Regions from separate parts of the Priestia sp. P5 genome, predicted to be linked through region 1. Evidence: riboswitches for the same ligand, from Rfam matches in the RefSeq annotation. Region 1 holds a riboswitch; each other region holds the start of a gene.

Region 1 (4,280 bases):
ATACTAAATAAAAAATACCGCTAGGATTTATCGGTTATTAATCTCGTTAACTTCTTACATATTAAGCCAACTCAAAAAGGATTGTCAATGCGTTTTTAAAATAAATTTAATTTTTTTATTCGAGATACAGCTTCTCTCATGCGCTCTTCATCCGTCAGCAGTCCTACGCGCACATAGCCTTCACCATATGTTCCGAAGCCTACTCCAGGTGCCACTACAACGTGGGCTTTTTCAAGAAGTAAATCTGAAAATTGTTCAGAAGTATATCCTCCAGGAACTTTTAGCCATGCAAAAAAGGAGCCTGCTGGGGATGTAACGTCCCAGCCAATTTCTCGAAGCCCTTGAATAAATGTATTGCGTCTAGATTCATAGCGCTTAACTAAATCATTCACACATTGTTGAGATTCTAACAGAGCTGCGGCTGCTGCCTCTTGAACCGCCCCAAAGAGACTGACATACATATGATCTTGAAGAAGATTAATAGCTTCTACAACACTTTCATTTCCTACAGCAAATCCAACTCGCCATCCCGCCATGTTATACGTTTTAGAAAGAGTATAAATTTCAATTCCCGTCTCTTTTGCACCAGGAGTCTGTAAAAAGCTGATTGGCTTTTTACCATCAAATCCAATTGCTCCGTAGGCAAAGTCGTGTACCACACAAATATCGTGCTTGGCAGCAAACGCCACGGTGTCTTCAAAAAATTCTGCCGTTGCCACTGCACCAGTAGGATTATTGGGATAGTTTAAAAACATGAGCTTTGCCTGTTCTTTAGCACGTTCACTTATCTCTTCGTATACGGGTAGAAAATGATTTTTAGCCGTGAGCGGCATCACTTCCATCTTGGCTTTTGCAAGCTCTACTCCAGACCAGTAATCAGGATATCCAGGATCCGGAACCAGCACCGTATCTCCAGGGTTTAATAAGCACTGCGGGATTTCAACAAGTCCACCCTTCCCGCCAAACAAAATAGCTACTTCTTTTTCGGGATCCACATCAACCCCGTATTCTCGCTTATAAAAAGTCGCAACGGCCTCTTTCAAAAACTGATGCCCCCGAAATGGAGAATATTTATGATGTATAGGATTAGAACTTGCTTTTTGCAGTGTTTCTACAATATGTGAAGGAGTAGGCTGATCAGGATTTCCCTGCCCTAAGTTAATAACGTCGTGCCCTTGGGCCATTACTTTTCCTACCTTGCCTACAAGTGATGCAAAAAATTGTTTTGGTAAACTTTTTAATAGTTCCGATTGCTCAAATTGTTTCATCATCGCACACCTTCTCAAAAAATTCTTGAAATTCTAGTCACAAATAATATATTGTAATATTCAACTTGTAAAGTCATTTTTTTCAACTACTAAAAAAGGACGGATGATAAAGTGAGTGTAAAAATTACGTGTTTGCAGCTTGATATTGCGTTTGGAAACCCAACTAAAAACCGAAAATATATTCAACAAAAAATGACAGAAGCTCTGAAAGAAAACCCTGATATCCTCGTGCTTCCTGAGCTATGGGATACAGCTTATGATTTGACGCGGCTAGACGAAATTGCAGATGATGAAGGACAGCAGGCCAAGCAATTAATCTCTCAGTTTGCTAAAACGAACGAAGTAAATATTGTGGCAGGCTCGATCGCGAAAAAAACAGAGCAAGGCGTCACGAATACGATGTATATTTTTGACCGAAAAGGTCGTGAAGTATCACAATACAGTAAACTGCACTTGTTTAAATTAATGGATGAGCACCTCTATCTAGAAGCAGGAACGGCAAAAAATCTTTTTACACTTGAACAGTCACTATGCGCAGGAGTTATTTGTTACGATATTCGTTTTCCAGAATGGATTCGGGTTCATACTAGCAGCGGAGCAGAAGTCTTGTTTGTTGTCGCTCAGTGGCCGGCTCCAAGACTTGCCCACTGGAAAGCACTTCTCATTAGCCGTGCAATCGAAAATCAATGCTATGTAATCGCGTGTAATCGTGTAGGCCAAGATCCTAATAACACATTTGCCGGACATTCCTTAGTCATCGATCCGTGGGGAGAAATAATCGCTGAAGCTGGCGATAGCGAAGAACTTTTAAGTGCTGACGTTAACCTGGAACTTGTAAAAGAAATTCGCAAACAAATTCCTGTCTTTACAGATCGCCGCACAGAATTTTATTAATTATGTATTGACAGCCGTTTTTTTGCATGATACGATTTTCACCAGATATCATAAAATATTCAAACAAATCAAAATTGAATAAGTAATCGTACTCTTATCAAGAGTTGGCTGAGGGATTTGGCCCTGTGAAGCCCAGCAACCGACCGTCATTCCATCCTAAGATGGATCACACCCGTAAAACATGTTTTACAAAGGCACGGTGCTAATTCCAACAGAAAGTAATTCTTTCTGGCAGATAAGAGGTTTGAACACTACAATCAAGCCTCTTTCCAACGAAAGAGGCTTTTATATTTTCTAAAATTATAAAAGCCTCCATATATTCTTAAACCTATTAACTTAGTAAACAAATCAGTTTAATAAACTATGGAGGGATTCCGATGTCAACAACAAAAACAGAGAAGTATCAGCCTTTAACAGAAATTTCAGCAATCAAACTTGTGAAAAAGCTAGGTCTTTTTGATGCCACAGAAGCGCTGACTGCCCGTGAAATTGGTGACGGCAACTTAAATCTCGTCTTTCACATCATAAATGATCAAACGAATAAATCCATTATCGTCAAACAAGCACTTCCCTATGCAAAAGTTGTAGGCGAAAGCTGGCCTCTATCATTGAACCGTGCCACAATTGAAAGCAATGCGCTCAAGCAATTTGGTGCATTTACGCCAGAACTTGTGCCCGCTGTTTATTACCACGATGAAACGCTTGCTGTTACGGTCATGGAAGATCTGTCTCATTTAACGATTTCTCGCGCCGGACTTATTCAAGGTGAAAGTTATCCTCTGCTCTCACAGCATATCGGTTCTTTTTTAGGACATATTGCGTTCAAAACGTCTGATTTCGCCTTAAAGCCTCAGGATAAAAAAGAAGAAATTGTTAAGTACAGCAACCCGGACTTATGCAATATTACGGAAGATTTAGTTTTTACAGATCCTTTTTTTGATATTGATACAAATGAATTCGAAAAAGCGCTGCGTCCTGATGTAGAAGAATTATGGAATGATAGTGATGTAAAGCTACAAGCAGCAAAATTAAAATATAAATTTTTAACAAATGCGCAAACGCTAATCCACGGTGATTTACATACAGGCAGCATCTTTGCTAGCAGTCAAGAAACAAAAGTGATTGATCCAGAGTTTGCTTTTTACGGTCCGTTTGGATTCGATTTAGGACAATTTGTTGCGAATTTATTTTTAAATGCTCTTTCTCGAGAAACAAATCGCGAACCATTATTTGAACACATTACGAACACATGGAACGTATTTAAAGATACCTTTACTGCGCTTTGGCATTCTGAAAACACTGAACCTTTCGCTAAAGATGAGCGCTTATTACATGAAATTTTAACGCAAACGTGGCAAGATGCTGTTGGATATGCAGGATGTGAAATCATTCGACGTACAATTGGCTTAGCTCACGTCGCAGACTTAGACGAAATTTCTTCAGAGGAAAGAAAAATTAACGCTAAACGTACTGCGTTAAAAATTGGACGCTATTTGCTTCTGCACCAACAAGACGTTTCACCAAATGAATTTGAACATTTACTTCGATAACGAATAATGTACACAATGAAAGGATCGGTATCAGCATGACAAATACACTATCACTTCCGCGCTCAGTGGAATGGAATGAATCATATATTACTTTATTAGATCAGCAGCAGCTTCCTGACAAAGTTGAATATATTAAGCTGCAAACCATTAAAGACGTATGGGATGCTATCACTACCTTGAAAGTACGCGGAGCCCCTGCAATTGGCATTACGGCGGCTTTTGGTCTTGCTCTTTCTGCGCTTAGCTATGACACAGATTCAGTCAAGGAATTTAACCAAAAGCTAGCTCTTGATCAACAGTATTTAGCTAGTTCACGCCCTACTGCCGTCAATTTATTTTGGGCACTAGAACGCGTAGCAAAAAGCGCTGAGTCGGCTTCGTCCGTTAATGAAGCTAAAACAAAAGTTGTTCATGAAGCTATTCAAATTCAAGTAGAAGATGAAGAAACGTGCTACCGAATTGGAGATCATGCTCTTTCTTTATTTAAAAAGAAAGATAAAATCATGACCATATGTAATGCTGGTTCAATTGCTACAGCTTATTATGGAACAGCCTTAGCACCTTTTCA
Region 2 (4,280 bases), on a different contig from region 1:
TGACTTCGTTTGTGGAATCCTTTTGCATAGTACGCGATAATAAGACCGATAAACCATAATGGTCCGATGACAACTGCAATTCTTGTATCTGGATTATATGCCATAAGAACAACAACAAGCGCTAGGAACGCAAGTGACACATAAGATGTTAACGGAAATAAAGGCATTTTATATTTCAGCTTTGCCTCTTCACCTGTTTTTAACGTTTTGCGATACTTAATTTGAGAAAGCAAAATAATTCCCCATGTCCAAATCGCACCGAATGTTGCAATGCTTGTTACCCACGTAAATACTTTGGCAGGCACAATGTAGTTTAACGCTACTCCCACTAATAAAGCACCCGCTGATGCTAAAACTGCTTTTCCCGGCACGCCGCCTTTTGTAAGCTGGCCGTATCCTTTTGGCGCTTCTCCGTGCTCTGCTAAGTTAAACAGCATACGGCCTGTACTAAAAATACCGCTGTTACAAGAAGAAAGAGCTGCTGTTAACACGACAAAGTTAATAATGCCAGCAGCCGCTGGAATGCCGATTTTTTCAAATGTTAATACAAACGGACTTCCCTGTGAACCAATTTCTTGCCAAGGATAAATCGACATAATAACAAATAATGCACCGACGTAGAAAATAAGAATACGCCAAAAGACAGAATCAATCGCTCTTGCTAAAGATTTTTCCGGATTTTTCACTTCTCCTGCGGTAACGCCGATCATTTCAATTCCTAAATACGCAAACATAACCATTTGCAGCGACAGCAAAATACCTTTGAATCCGTTCGGGAACAGTCCGCCGTTGTCCCACAAGTTTTTGATACCAGTCGCAACGCCGCCGTTGCCTATTCCAAACACAATCATTAATAATCCAACGGCAATCATTAACACAATCGCTAAAATTTTAATAAGTGCAAACCAAAATTCCAGTTCACCATATGCCTTAACAGCTAAGAAGTTAACCGTTGTCATGATGACAAGCGCGGATAACGCCCAAATCCAGTTTGGTACATCCGGATACCAATACCCCATATAAATACCAACGGCTGTAATTTCAGCCATACATGTTACAACCCATAAAAACCAGTAGTTCCAACCTGTTAAATAACCAGCAAGCGGCCCTAAATAGTCGCGTGCGTACTTGCTGAATGAACCTGCAACAGGTTTTTGAATAGCCATTTCTCCAAGTGCTCTCATAATAAAAAACATAATCATTCCGCTAAATCCGTACGCCAATAATATTCCTGGTCCTGCTAATTTAATAGCAGATGCAGATCCAAGAAACAGCCCTACCCCTATGGCTGCTCCTAAGGACATCAGCGTCACATGTCTTTCTTCTAACCCGCGTTTCAATTCTTTCCCCTGAGTTTTCCCCTGCATAAACGTCTCCCCTTTTTCCAATCTGTCAAAACGAGATGAATACAGCCTTTTGTTAGCGCTTTCATATAAGTTTGTGCTAAAAGTCAGCTAGGCTATATATTTGTATTCTATCACCTTTCTCTCACTTTTCTTTTGTCGAAAAACGAAAAAATTATCTTATCATTTTGTTTAAACGCACAATTAGATGCAGACACTGCTTTTTTACTATGTATTTATTATTGCACCTAAGTAATAGTATTTTTTAAAAATAGAAAAACGCCGACTCAACTCCGTCAGCGCATCGTTCATTTTATGCTTTTTTATAAAAACTAGCATTTATCTCGCGGGTTCAAAAGTTTTACAGCCAGGTTCTTCCGTTTCAGAAACATGGTGACTACTTTCAGGACTCACAACGTAAATGGACTCTGCACTGCATTTATTTCCGGATTTCCAATACATGCACTCATTCACTTCACATAATACACCTTGGGCCACTGTTATCCCTCCTTTGCTTGTCTTATCTATTTACTACCCGAAATATAACGATTCTAACATTTTCACGCAAAAAAACCGCTTGTTTATCAAGCGGATCTTTTTATTGCGTGTGTTCAACATACTGTTTTTTAGCTAAATATAACTCACGGCTCAGCGTGATCCGCCGTTCTCTCAAGTGCCTTAATTTAGTCTGAAATTGTTCGTTAGTTGGCTCTTTTTGAATCAAGCGATACGTAAAAGAAATATCTTCATTTAACTGTTTAAAATCTTCCCATATCTCTTGAACTAGGGCGGATTGTTTTTCTTCAAATGAACGATTTTGCTGCGTTTTTAGCGCGGCTAAAGTTTCCTGCTGCCACGTTTCGTCTTTTATTTCTTTGGCTAATAAGTATAGATCTAAATAATCATCAGTGCTTAACGCTGTTTGTCTACTGTTCAATGTCCTCACCTTTTCTATACGAAATGTTTCTTCCTAAGAAGAGGATTTCATCATAGAAAAAGATTCCTCTTCTTATCTGTCAGAGCTAGGCTATGCTGGAATTAGCACCATTCAATAATTGTGGTTGCTGAGGCTTCAAAGGGCCAGTCCCTCCACCTCTCTAGATAAGAATATTTCGTTTTTAAATTATTTCTGACTATTCTAATATGTTTTATAGGTTACGTCAATAGCTTTTCAATAAAAAGAAAAAATAAGTAAAATATGGTATGATTTCATAAAGGATGGTGAGCACATGAAACGATATATGTTATCTGCTTTTTTGGGAAGCTTGCTGCTGCTTCTTACTATTGCTTTTTCATCTACTTTCCATATTGCAATTGTCAAAACAACGGGAAGCATCGGAGGAATTATTTTAGCTGCGGCAGCTTTAGTTATGAACGCGCTTGAAGATCCCCCTTCCTCAGATAATACAGGTGGAGGAGCCGTTGAAGTACTAGATAAAGGAGCCGTTTGGGCTACTTATTTACTTTTACTTTCACTGCCAAACCTCATCGCGTGTATAACATCTTATGTTTTATGGACTCGCTGATATTCACCAACGTTACGGACGTTTTACCATCTGTAAGGTCATTGATATTTGTTTATCTACAAATCCAAGGTCACGATACACATGCTGTGCAAAATTCCCAGCATGAACGCTGAGTCTGATTTCAGGATATCCTTTGATAGACAATTCATTGATTGCTTTTTGCATTAACGGCTTGGCTAGACCTTGCCCGCGGTATTCCGGTACAACATATAATTCATAGATAAAGCCAATTTCTTCTTTTGAAAAGAAGTCGGCAGACGGGCCGATAAGAACCCAGCCTGCGAGTTTATTTTCTTGTCTCGAAACTAAATAATAACAGCCTTTTTTAAGGGCACTACCAACTAGTTCATTTACGCGTTCAGCTGACGGATGAAACTGCTTCATTGTTCCTTCAAACAGCGCATCAGCAGATTTTGTCCGAATTTCCTGTATTTATTCTTCAGTAGCTTTTGCAATCATTACGATCTCTCCTTTCGTGTTCGTTTTCCACATGCGAGGATAAATTCCTGCAAAAAAAGTCTTCGCCTAAGCGAAGACTTTTATTTAAATTCAAAATGTTCTTGATGATTGCCTTGTTCGTCCGTCCAGTTAATCATAATGTCTAAACCTGCCGCTTTTCCAGGAACAGCAAAATTCGCATAGCGAAAACGCTGACCGCTTTTGCTTAAGTTAGACCTTTCAATGGGAGAAAACAAGCTGTATTTTGCCTTGTTTTTTCCTTCATGCCGAAAAGCTTGGACCTGTACGCGCTCTACATCTTTTCCAATGTTTTCAACGGTTAATCCATATGTATGATAGACGTTATTTTTCCACTTTAACTGATTATCTCCGGTCATGCTCGCTTTTGTCAGCTCAACGGCCCATTGTTCAGACGATTTCTTCATTGGAAGCTTTTCAATGGAAAGAGCACTGACGTGAATAGTTGCACAAGCAAGCCAAACAAAACAAAAAGTGCTGACTGTATAAAATAGTCTTTTCATAGATTTTAATCTCCTTAGAAATTTTAGTAGTAGCATCTCCCGTTACGCTAAAAATTATGATAAACGCTTTAACAAAAAAAGCCTCTCCATTTAGGAGAAGCTTCTTATTAATGCATAAGCAAATCTTTTTGTTTGTCTAATGAGTGTTTTGTATATAAATCTCTTTCAACCGCATATTTGGGACGCTGTTTCACTTCGTTAAAAATTTTGCCGATATATTCTCCGACAAGACCCATTCCCATTAGCTGCAAGCCGCCTACAAGCCAAATCGATAAAATAAGAGACGTCCAGCCAATTTGCGTATGATCTAAATATTTTTGAATCAGCGCATAAATACCAAACGCAATACTAAAGAGAAAAGAAGCTCCTCCAAGCAGCGTTAATAAGCGTATTGGCGCTACGCTAAAAGATGTAATCCCGTCGAATGCAAA
Region 3 (4,280 bases), on a different contig from region 1:
ACTTTATCAATTTACTCAGTACGTCAAATCAAAGCAAATTCCCATCCAGGTATTTGCTCCAGAATTTGCTCATGATCAGTCATTTTCAACGTATGTTCACCGTTCGCCCAGCATGCCGTTTTTTCTTTATCCAAACAGCCGCTTTTCATTGCCAAACGTTCTAAAAATTAAAAAGCAGCTGCAGGAATTCAATCCTTCTATTATTCATTTGGCCACTCCTTTTACAATGGGGCTTTGCGGCTCCTATTACGGGAAAAGATTAGGTGTTCCTCTTGTCGGCTCTTATCATACCAATTTTGATGATTATTTATCTCACTATGAACTTGAAAAAATGCGTGTACCACTGCAAAAATATATGAAATGGTTTTATAAACCTGTACAAAAAATATTCGCTCCCTCTGAAGTGACCAAACAGCAGCTAGAAGAGCAAGGGTTTCACAACGTAGCTATTTGGGCGCGAGGAGTAAATCATAGATTATTTCATCCCCACTATGACCGCTTTGATATTCGTATTAAATATAATATTAAAAAGCCCTACATTTTAACGTATGTAGGAAGATTAGCTAAAGAAAAGAACGCTGATTTTTTAATAAAAATTGCACGATCTCTGCCCGATCATATCCGCCATCAAATTCACTGGGTTATTGTGGGAGACGGCCCTTTAAAAGAACAAATGCAGCAGCAAGCATCTGAGCATATGACATTTACAGGCTTCCTTGAAGGTAAGCAACTTGCTCATATCTATTCATCATCTGATTTGTTTGTTTTTCCTTCAGAAACAGAAACCTTCGGAAATGTTGTGCTGGAGTCTCTTGCTTCTGGAACTCCTGTAGTGGCAGCAAATGCAGGAGGAGTTAAACAGATGGTTCAGCACGGGCGAAACGGCTACCTTTGCAAACCTCACTCCTTAGAAGAATTCAGTTCGGCTATTACAGATTTACTCGATGATTTGCATCAGCGGCTTCACTTTGGGCATGCAGCGAGACAATATGCTCTTACTCAATCATGGGACGCCATTTTTCAGCATTTGCTTTCAGAATATGAAGGTGTCGTAGAAAAATCTGCTGCAGGTATTCAATGGGCATAAAAAAATCTCCGTTTTCACGGAGATTTTTTTACTATTTAGCTAAAGCTTGAGTTTTTAATGCTTCCGCTTTGTCTGTGAACTCCCAAGGAAGCTCCACATCCGTACGACCAAAGTGGCCGTAAGCTGCTGTTTGCTTATAAATTGGGCGACGTAAATCAAGCATTTTAATGATGCCTGCTGGACGTAGATCAAAGTTTTTGCGTACTACGTCTACTAGTACTTCTTCAGAAACTTTTCCTGTACCGAATGTATCAATTGAAATAGATACTGGCTGTGCAACACCAATTGCATATGCTAGTTGTACTTCACATTTATCAGCAAGATCAGCTGCTACAATGTTTTTCGCAACATAACGAGCTGCATAAGCTGCTGAACGGTCTACTTTTGTTGCGTCCTTACCAGAGAATGCACCGCCGCCGTGACGAGCATATCCGCCGTAAGTATCAACGATAATTTTACGACCAGTTAAACCAGCATCTCCTTGAGGACCGCCGATTACGAAACGTCCTGTTGGGTTAATGAAATACTTTGTATTTTCATCAATTAACTCGTTGGGAACAACTGGATTAATAACATATTCTTTTAAGTTACGTTGAATTTGCTCTAACGTTACTTCTGGGTGATGCTGAGTTGAAATAACAATTGTATCGATGCGAACAGGTTTGTTGTTTTCATCATATTCAACTGTTACTTGTGTTTTACCATCCGGGCGAAGGTAAGGAAGAATTTCTTCTTTACGTACTTCTGTTAGACGGCGAGCAAGTTTATGAGCTAATGAAATTGGAAGAGGCATTAATTCTTTTGTTTCGTTACATGCATAACCAAACATTAACCCTTGGTCTCCAGCTCCGATTGCTTCGATTTCTTCATCTGACATTTGACCTTCACGTGCTTCTAACGCCTGGTCTACACCAGCAGCGATATCAGCTGACTGCTCGTCGATAGATGTTAATACTGCACAAGTTTCAGCATCAAATCCGTATTTTGCACGAGTATAGCCAATTCCTTTAATTGTTTCACGAACTGTTTTAGGAATATCCACGTAAGTAGAAGTTGTAATTTCACCACTTACTAAAACTAAACCAGTTGTTACGCTTGTTTCACAAGCAACACGAGCATTTGGATCCTTTGCTAGGATAGCATCAAGAATTGAGTCAGAAATTTGGTCACAAATTTTATCGGGATGTCCCTCTGTAACAGATTCTGACGTGAACAGACGACGTTGTGTTGACATCAGTTTTCCTCCTTATAAATACGATACATTGTGATACGGTACTCATTCCCTTATTTTCATTACACGTTAAAAAATATAAAAAAACCTTTCCTTGTATCGAGGAAAGGTATCAAATTCTACATAAGCCTTTCACTCTTATCGATCAAGGTTGTGCCCTTGCATCAGGTTAGCACCTTATCGTCTACACAAAAAAATGACGATGGTTGCTGGGTTTCATAGGGCCTGTCCCTCCACCAGCTCGGGATAAGAGAGTATCCGTTCAAGGACATATAATACATGAAAAAGCGCTTCACTGTCAACAACATTCAAATGGAAATCATCTCTTTATGTTTGAATCGGTTTTAATGTAACATACTCAAATTCTGAAATAGTACATCTTATTAAGAATTATTACTAAGTTTGGTTAATAAGACAGATCAAAATGAGGCTTTCACTTAAAATAGCTTCACTTTTTTCGCTTCTAGCACATATACATGTGTCTAAAATAGGTATAACGTACATTTTTTTATAATACACAAACATTTTTAGTTAAATAGTATAGAATAATTAAATAAATGTGTTATACTAATTATAAATTTCAAACATTAATGAATAAATAATAGCTAAAAAAGGAAGGTAGTGCACATGAGTACTGTTGATATGTCTATCGAATTAAATGGTTTGCTTCAATTAAAAACAACAAAACACCAATTATCTGTTCCACAACTTGTTGAAAAAATTCTAGCTCGACGCGAAGGAACGCTGACTTCTACAGGTGCTGTGTCAGTCGAAACTGGGAAATATACAGGTCGCTCTCCTTTAGATAAATTTATTGTAAGCGATGCTGTGTCTTCAAAAACGGTTGAATGGGGACCTGTCAATCAGCCAATTTCTGCTCAGCGATTCGATGCGCTATACAAAAAAGTCTTAACCCACTTAAAGAAGCAGGATGAACTTTTTGTTTTTAATGGATATGCTGGAGCTGATAAAAAGTATCAGTTACCAATTCAAGTAGTTAATGAATTTGCATGGCACAACCTATTCGCTCAGCAGTTATTCATTCGCCCTTCAGCCGAACAAAAAACAAATGATGATGTGAAGCCGTTTACAATTGTAGCAGCTCCAACGTTCAAAGCTGATCCTGAAACAGACGGGACAAATTCTGAAACCTTCATTATTCTTTCGTTAGAGCGACGTATTGTGCTAATTGGAGGAACTGAATACGCTGGTGAAATGAAAAAATCTATTTTCTCAGTGATGAACTTCTTGCTTCCTCAAAACAATATTCTATCCATGCACTGTTCTGCTAACGTAGGAGAAGAAGGTGACGTTGCATTATTCTTTGGTTTATCTGGAACGGGTAAAACAACGCTTTCTGCTGATGCAAACCGTCGTTTAATCGGAGATGACGAGCACGGTTGGTCAAGCTCTGGTGTATTTAATATTGAAGGAGGATGCTACGCGAAGTGCATTCAGCTTTCCGAAGAAAAAGAACCGCAAATTTTCAATGCAATTCGCTTCGGCGCCGTACTGGAAAATGTAGTGTTAAATCAAAATACGAAAGTAGCAGATTACAATGATAATAGTTTAACAGAGAATACTCGTGCCGCTTATTCAATTGACTCTATTGATAATACGGTATTGCCAAGCGTTGCTGGGCACCCTACAGCTATTGTCTTTTTAACTGCTGATGCCTTCGGCGTCTTGCCTCCAATCAGCAAGCTTACAAAAGAACAAGCGATGTACCATTTTCTGAGCGGATACACTAGTAAGTTAGCTGGAACAGAGCGCGGCGTAACATCGCCACAGGCTACTTTCTCTACATGCTTTGGTGAGCCTTTCTTACCTCTTGCTCCAACAACTTATGCAGAAATGCTAGGAAAGAAAATCGATGAACATAATGTAAATGTCTACCTTGTAAATACTGGATGGACCGGCGGTGAATACGGCGTGGGCGAACGAATGAAGTTAAGTTACACT

The links. A riboswitch is a leader RNA that binds a small molecule or an ion and turns the genes downstream of it on or off. The one in region 1 is predicted to bind S-adenosylmethionine.
Region 2: linked by a shared signal. The riboswitch ahead of MMB69_RS04720 (hypothetical protein) and the one ahead of mtnK (S-methyl-5-thioribose kinase) in region 1 are both predicted to bind S-adenosylmethionine.
Region 3: linked by a shared signal. The riboswitch ahead of metK (methionine adenosyltransferase) and the one ahead of mtnK (S-methyl-5-thioribose kinase) in region 1 are both predicted to bind S-adenosylmethionine.

What each region holds. Positions count from the first base shown of each region.
Region 1 is NZ_JAKWFJ010000002.1:657,682-661,961, reverse strand. It holds gene MMB69_RS20115 (pyridoxal phosphate-dependent aminotransferase) at 96-1,268, opposite strand; gene MMB69_RS20110 (carbon-nitrogen family hydrolase) at 1,380-2,162, shown strand; SAM riboswitch class I at 2,254-2,404, shown strand; gene mtnK (S-methyl-5-thioribose kinase) at 2,540-3,712, shown strand; gene mtnA (S-methyl-5-thioribose-1-phosphate isomerase) at 3,748-4,280, shown strand, end outside.
Region 2 is NZ_JAKWFJ010000001.1:918,408-922,687, reverse strand. It holds gene alaP (alanine permease AlaP) at 1-1,367, opposite strand, end outside; gene MMB69_RS04725 (DUF1540 domain-containing protein) at 1,683-1,841, opposite strand; gene MMB69_RS04720 (hypothetical protein) at 1,942-2,289, opposite strand; SAM riboswitch class I at 2,350-2,451, opposite strand; gene MMB69_RS04715 (hypothetical protein) at 2,573-2,869, shown strand; gene MMB69_RS04710 (GNAT family N-acetyltransferase) at 2,882-3,301, opposite strand; gene MMB69_RS04705 (hypothetical protein) at 3,409-3,849, opposite strand; gene MMB69_RS04700 (glycosyltransferase family 2 protein) at 3,957-4,280, opposite strand, start outside.
Region 3 is NZ_JAKWFJ010000001.1:37,054-41,333, reverse strand. It holds gene MMB69_RS00215 (glycosyltransferase family 4 protein) at 1-1,087, shown strand, start outside; gene metK (methionine adenosyltransferase) at 1,119-2,321, opposite strand; SAM riboswitch class I at 2,454-2,571, opposite strand; gene pckA (phosphoenolpyruvate carboxykinase (ATP)) at 2,946-4,280, shown strand, end outside.